Linked DNA regions of Methylomagnum ishizawai. The protein of the gene in region 1 binds, or shares a complex with, the protein of each later gene. Links are inferred from orthologs where the notes say so. Each region holds a gene or a part of one and is shown in the gene's direction. Other genes may lie near its edges.

The links. The genes of interacting proteins can lie anywhere in the genome.
Region 2: the proteins of dnaB (region 1) and dnaG are in contact, whole or in part, in a crystal structure (PDB 2R6A), measured with the Geobacillus stearothermophilus proteins. The link is inferred for Methylomagnum ishizawai from one-to-one orthologs. Residues at the interface, in WP_033016901.1 of Geobacillus stearothermophilus: Ser13, Glu15, Ala16, Gln18, Glu91, Leu92, Asp94, Ala95, Val96, Pro97, Thr98, Ala99, Ala100, Asn101, Tyr104, Tyr105, Ile108; in WP_049624496.1 of Geobacillus stearothermophilus: Lys456, Leu457, Leu458, Pro459, Ala460, Asn463, Ala464, Leu467, Leu535, Leu536, Ile537, Ala538, Gln544, Glu545, Asp548, Tyr549, His552.

What each region holds. Positions count from the first base shown.
Region 1 is NZ_FXAM01000001.1:3,508,870-3,511,774, forward strand. It holds dnaB (replicative DNA helicase), read left to right. Parts: upstream 1-681; coding sequence 682-2,130; downstream 2,131-2,905. Other genes in the region: hldE (bifunctional D-glycero-beta-D-manno-heptose-7-phosphate kinase/D-glycero-beta-D-manno-heptose 1-phosphate adenylyltransferase HldE), read left to right, coding at 1-672; alr (alanine racemase), read left to right, coding at 2,133-2,905. UniProt on the Escherichia coli protein: The main replicative DNA helicase, it participates in initiation and elongation during chromosome replication. Travels ahead of the DNA replisome, separating dsDNA into templates for DNA synthesis.
Region 2 is NZ_FXAM01000001.1:4,101,544-4,104,933, reverse strand. The notes cover bases 1-2,861. They hold dnaG (DNA primase), read left to right. Parts: upstream 1-493; coding sequence 494-2,230; downstream 2,231-2,861. Other genes in these bases: rpoD (RNA polymerase sigma factor RpoD), read left to right, coding at 2,325-2,861; B9N93_RS18450 (GatB/YqeY domain-containing protein), read left to right, coding at 5-454. Also shown: more of rpoD, read left to right, coding at 2,862-3,390. UniProt on the Escherichia coli protein: RNA polymerase that catalyzes the synthesis of short RNA molecules used as primers for DNA polymerase during DNA replication.

The sequences.
Region 1 (2,905 bases):
GCCAAGGAGGTCTACGACGTGACCGGCGCGGGCGATACCGTGATCGCCGTGCTGGCGGCGGGCCTCGCCGCCGGGATGACCCTGGCCGCAGCCACCCCGCTGGCCAACCTCGCGGCGGGCCTGGTGGTGGGCAAGCTCGGCACCGCCAGCGTCGGCCTGGAGGAATTGGCCCAAGCCCTGCCGGGCGGTCCCGCCCAGCGGCGCGGAGCCATCGCCCTGGCCGATCTCTTGCCGGTCCTCGACGCCGCCCGCCGCCAGGGCGAGAAGATCGTCGCCACCAACGGCTGTTTCGATATCCTCCATCCCGGCCATATCCGTTATCTACGGGAAGCCCGCGCCCTGGGCGACCGTTTGGTGGTATTGGTCAACAGCGATGCCTCGGTGCGCCGCCTCAAAGGCCCGGAACGCCCCATCCATCCCCTGGCCCACCGGATGGAAATGCTGGCCGCGCTGGCGGCGGTCGATTGGGTCGTGCCCTTCGAGGACGACACCCCCCGCGCCGCCATCGGCCACATCCTGCCCGACGTGCTGGTCAAGGGCGGCGACTACGCCGATATCAGCGCCATCGCCGGCCACGAACTGGTCTTGGCCCACGGCGGCGAGGTCAAACTGTTAAGCTTCATCGATGGCTATTCCACCACCCGCCTCATCGAAACCCTGCGCCAAGCCTGAACCCTGACCATGGCAGAACGTATCCGACGCAATCCGAATGCCTCCAGGGACGAGCAAGTCGAAGCCCTGAAACTCCCGCCCTTTTCCGTCAACGCCGAGCAAGGCGTCCTCGGCTCCCTGCTGCTGGACCGGCTGGCCTGGGACAAGGTGGCCGATATGCTGGTCGAGGACGATTTCTACCGCCACGACCATAAGCTGATTTTCCGGGCCATGAAGATGCTGGCGGAAAAGCAAGGCCCGACCGATGTCATCACCTTGGCGGAAACCCTGGAAAGCCTGGGCTGGCTGGACGAAAGCGGCGGCTTGAGCTATCTGGCCTCGCTGGCCAAGGAAACCCCCAGCGCCGCCAATATCTCGGCCTATGCCGAGATCGTCCGGGAAAAATCCATCCTCCGGCAATTGATCGCCTCGGGCGCGGAACTGGCCGACCTCGCCTATTTCCCGCAGGGCCGCACCACCCCGGAATTGATCGAGACGGCGGAGCGCACGGTGTTCCGCATCGCCGACCAATACCGGCGGCAAGGCACCGGCTTCAAGCCGATCCGGCCCCTGGTCACCGCCGCCGTGAACCGGGTGGAAGTGCTGTTCCACAGCCAAGGCCATATGACCGGGGTACCCAGCGGCTATACCGACCTCGATGACAAGACCTCCGGGTTCCAGCCGTCCGACCTCGTCATCGTGGCGGGCAGGCCATCGATGGGTAAGACCAGCTTCTGCATGAACATCGCCGAACACGTGGCGCTCAAGGAAAAACTGCCGGTGGCGGTGTTCAGCATGGAAATGCCCGCCGAGCAATTGGTGCTGCGCATGCTGTCCTCGCTGGCCCGCATCGACCAGAGCAAGGTCCGCACCGGCAAGATGGAACAGGACGATTGGCCGCGGCTGGGTTCCGCCATCAACATCCTGGCCGATGCCAAGTTGTTCATCGACGACACCCCGGCCATGACCCCGACCGAGGTCCGCGCCCGCTGCCGCCGCCTCGCCCGCGAGAACGGCGGCCAACTGGGCGTGGTGATCCTCGACTACCTGCAACTCATGCAATCGCCAGGCAGCGAAAGCCGGGTCAACGAGATTTCCGATATTTCCCGCTCGCTGAAAGGCATGGCGAAGGAACTCAATGTGCCGGTGATCGCGTTGTCGCAGCTCAACCGCAGCCTGGAGCAGCGGCCCAACAAGCGGCCCGTCATGTCAGATTTACGCGAATCGGGCGCAATTGAACAGGATGCGGATATCATCCTGTTCATATATAGGGACGAAGTGTATAACAACGACTCCCCGGACAAAGGCTCCGCCGAAATCATCATCGCCAAGCAGCGCAACGGTCCCATCGGCACCGTGAAGCTGACCTTCCTCGGCCAATACACCCGCTTCGAGAACCACGCCCCGACCGTGTATATCGGTGGGAACCCATCCGGCGGCGGCGGGGGCTATCCGCCCAACGGCGGGGGGGAATTCTGACCGTGAGCGGCTCCGCCCACGCCACCTTGAACCTCGCGGCGGTGGCCCGCAATCTGGCGCGGGTGCGCGGTTTCGCACCCGCCGCCAAGGTCATGGCGGTCATCAAGGCCGATGCCTATGGGCATGGGCTGGTCCGCATCGCCCGCAGCCTGCCCGACGCCGACGCCTTCGCCGTGGCCCGGTTGGACGAAGGCCTGGCGCTGCGGCAAGCCGGTATCGCGCAGCGCATCGCCGTGCTGCAAGGCTTCGCCAACGCACGGGAATTGGTGGCACACGCCCAGCACGGCCTGGAACCCATCATCCACGCGCCGCGCCAAATCGATCTACTGGAACAAACCCCATTGCCCGCGCCGCTGGCGGTCTGGGCCAAGCTCGATAGCGGGATGCACCGGCTGGGGCTGTTGCCGGAAGAATTCGACGCTTGCATGGCGCGGCTCCACGCCTGCCCCGCAGTGTCGAAACCCATCCCGGTCATGACCCACCTCGCCAACGCCGACATGTTGCAAGACCCCCTGACCGAACGGCAACTCGCCGTGTTCGGGCAAGCGTTGGACGGCTTGCGGCCCGAACGCGGCATCGGCAATTCGGCGGGGCTGATGGCCTGGACGGGCACACGGGTGGAATGGGTGCGGCCCGGCATCATGCTGTACGGGGTTTCGCCCTTCCCCTACCGTACCGGCCCGGACGACGGGCTCGAACCCGTCATGACCTTCCGCACCCGGTTGATCGCCATCAAACAACTCCGGGCGGGCGACGCCGTGGGTTATGGCGGCGA
Region 2 (3,390 bases), 590 kb from region 1 along the record:
CGCCATGAGTTCCCTCAAAGAAAGCCTGCAAGCCGACATGAAAACCGCCATGAAAGGCGGCGACAAGGATCGCCTGGGCGTGATCCGTTTGATCATGGCGGCGATCAAGCAGCGCGAAGTGGACGAGCGCATCAGCCTGGACGATGCCCAGGTCGTCGCCCTGCTCGACAAGATGATCAAGCAACGGCGTGAATCCATCGTCCAATACCAAGCGGGTAGCCGCGAAGATTTGGCGGCGATTGAAAGCGCCGAGATCGCGGTGATCCAAGCCTATCTCCCAGAAGCCCTCACCGAAGCCGAGATCGACGCCTTGATCCAGGCCGCGCTGGCCGCAACCGGCGCCACCGGCGTCGGCGGCATGGGCAAGGTGATGGCCGTGCTGAAACCCCAGATGCAGGGCCGGGCCGATATGACCGTGGTCAGCGCCAGGGTCAAAAGCCTGCTCGGTGCCTGACTGCCGCAGGGCACCGTGCCTCCCGCCGGATCATGAACGATGGCCGGCAAGATTCCCGAACACTTCATCCAAGAAGTCCTCGCCCGCGTCGATCTGGTCGAACTGATCGACGCGCGGGTTCCCCTCAAGCGCTCGGGCGGCAACTTCATAGCCCGCTGCCCCTTCCACAACGAGAAATCCCCCAGCTTCTCGGTCAGTCGCGACAAGCAGTTCTATCATTGCTTCGGCTGCGGGGCCAGCGGCAACGCCATTGGCTTCCTGATGGAATACGACCGCCTGAGTTTCCGCGAGGCCATGGAAACCCTGGCCGATACGGCCGGACTCAAAATCCCCGAGGAACCGCGCCCCGGTAAACCCGACACGCCGCGCCCGGAACCGACCGCCGATTTATACGCCGTGCTGGATTGGGCCGCCCGCTGCTACCAAACCCAGCTCAAAACCCATCCCGAAGCCGCCCGCGCCGTCGAATACCTGAAAGGCCGCGGCGTCACTGGCGAGATCGCCCAACGCTATCGCTTGGGTTACGCCCCACCCGGCTACCGCGTCCTGCCCCAGGATTTCCCGCTGGACACGCTGAAGGCGGCGGGCCTCGTCACCGTCAAGGAGGGTGGCACCGCCTACGATTGGTTCCGTGACCGCGTGGTCTTTCCCATCCGCGACCGCCGCGGGCGGGTGGTGGGCTTCGGCGGGCGGGTGCTGGGCGATGGGGTGCCCAAATACTTGAATTCCCCCGAAACCGCCACATTTAAAAAAAGCCACGAAGTCTATGGACTCTATGAGTTGCTGAACGCGGTCAGGAAACCCGAATTCGTCCTGGTGGTCGAGGGCTATATGGACGTGATCGCGTTGGCGCAGTTCGGCATCCCCAACGCCGTCGCCACGCTCGGCACCGCCACTTCCGGCGACCACATCAACCTGTTATTCCGCTACGCTGGCGAATTGGTGTTTTGCTTCGACGGCGACACGGCGGGGCGCAACGCGGCCTGGAAAGCCCTGGAAGCCAGCCTGCCCGCCCTGCGCGATGGGCGGCAATTGCGCTTCCTGATCCTGCCCGAGCAGCACGATCCCGATTCGCTGGTGCGGGAAGAAGGCACCGAGGCTTTCCTGGCGCGGATCAAGAACGCCAAGCCGTTCTCGCATTATTTCTTCGAGCGGCTGACGCAAGGGCTGAACCTCACGGCCATGGCCGGCAATACCGGGGACCAGGCGGGCCTCATCAATCAGGCCAAACCCTTGATCAAGCAAATGCCTTCCGGCGAACTGCGCGAAATGATGCAGAAACGACTGATGGAACTGGCCGGCCAGACGCCGTTAGAATCGCCCCGTAATTCGGCTAAGCTTGTCGGAACCCGGCGTGGCGGCGGCAAGCGCGGCCCACCTTCCTTGTTAAGGTTGTGTTTGGCTTTGCTCCTGCAAAATCCGCAGCTCGCCGCCGCCATCGCCGCACCAACCCGCCAGCACCTGATCCAAACCGGGAAAGGGGGCCGACTCGCCGCCCAAATTCTCGGCCTGCTGGACCAACACCCCGGCCTCACGCCGGGCGCGATCCTGGAGTATTTCCGGGATTCCCAGGACGCCAGGACCGTCGCGGCGCTGCTGGGCTTCGATACTCAGGTGTCGCCCGAGAAAATACCGGAAGTCTTTGCCGATACCCTGTTGAAGCTCGAAAAGCAACTCAAAGCCCAGAGGTACGATGAACTGCAAAGCAAGCCATTGACGGTCTTAAGCTCCGAGGAGCGGGAAGAATTATTGACTTTGTTGGGGGAAATCAAATAACGGGAGGCAAGCGATAGGTTTGTGCGATTTGGGAACTCATGGGGAATTTGGGTATAGGAAAGTCTCACCATAAATAGCCGAGCGGGTTGGGTTGATGAGTCTGGAACAGCAACAATCTCAGATCAAAGAATTGATCGCCAAGGGCAAAGCACAGGGGTATCTCACCTTTTCCGAGGTGAACGACCATTTACCGGGCGATCTGGTCGATCCCGAGCAGATGGAAGATATCATCTGCATGATCAACGACATGGGCATCGAGGTCCACGAAGACGTGCCCGACGCCGACCTGATCGCCGATGGTACGGTCCTCAGCGAGGACGACGAGGAGGAGGCGGCGGAAGTCGCGGCCACCCTGGCCTCATCGGTGGACGCCGAACTTGGGCGCACCACCGACCCGGTACGGATGTACATGCGCGAAATGGGCACGGTCGAACTGCTGACTCGCGAGGGCGAATTGAGTATCGCCAAGCGTATCGAGGAAGGCATCAACCTCGCCGCCCACGAACTGGTGCGGTTCCCGGCGGCGATGGAGCGTTTCCTGGCCGCGTTCGAGGCCGTCGAAGCCGGCGAAATCCGCCTGTCCGACCTGATTTCCGATTTCTTCGATCCTGCCGCCGCCGGTGAACCGCCCTTGGAGGAGGACGCCGATACCGAAGCCGATCCCGGCATCCTCGCCGACGATGATGCCGAGACCGGACCCGACCCCGAGTTGGTGAAACAAAAGCTGGAGCAATTCGCCAAGCGCCATAAAGCCGCTCTCGCCGCCCATCAAAAATACGGCCCCCACCACGACAAGACCCAAAAGGCGTGCGACGCCTTGGCCGAGAACTTCCTGGAGTTCAAGAAGACCCCGCAGTTCTTCAAGGAATTGACCGACGTCCTGCATGGCGCTTTCGACAAGGTCCGGGGGCAGGAACGCATCATCCAGGAGTGCTGCGTGCAGAAGGCGCGGATGCCGAGGCCGGAATTCCTCGCCAGCTTCGTCGGCCATGAAACCGACCCCGATCTGGTCCGGCAATGGTTGGATTCCGGCAAGCCCTATGCCGCCGCCCTTGCCGGTTATGCCGAGGATATCCAGGCGGCGCAGGCCCGTTTGGTCGGGGTCGAGCGGGAATATCGGCTGTCGATCCGCGATATCCGCGAAATCAACCGGCGCGTTG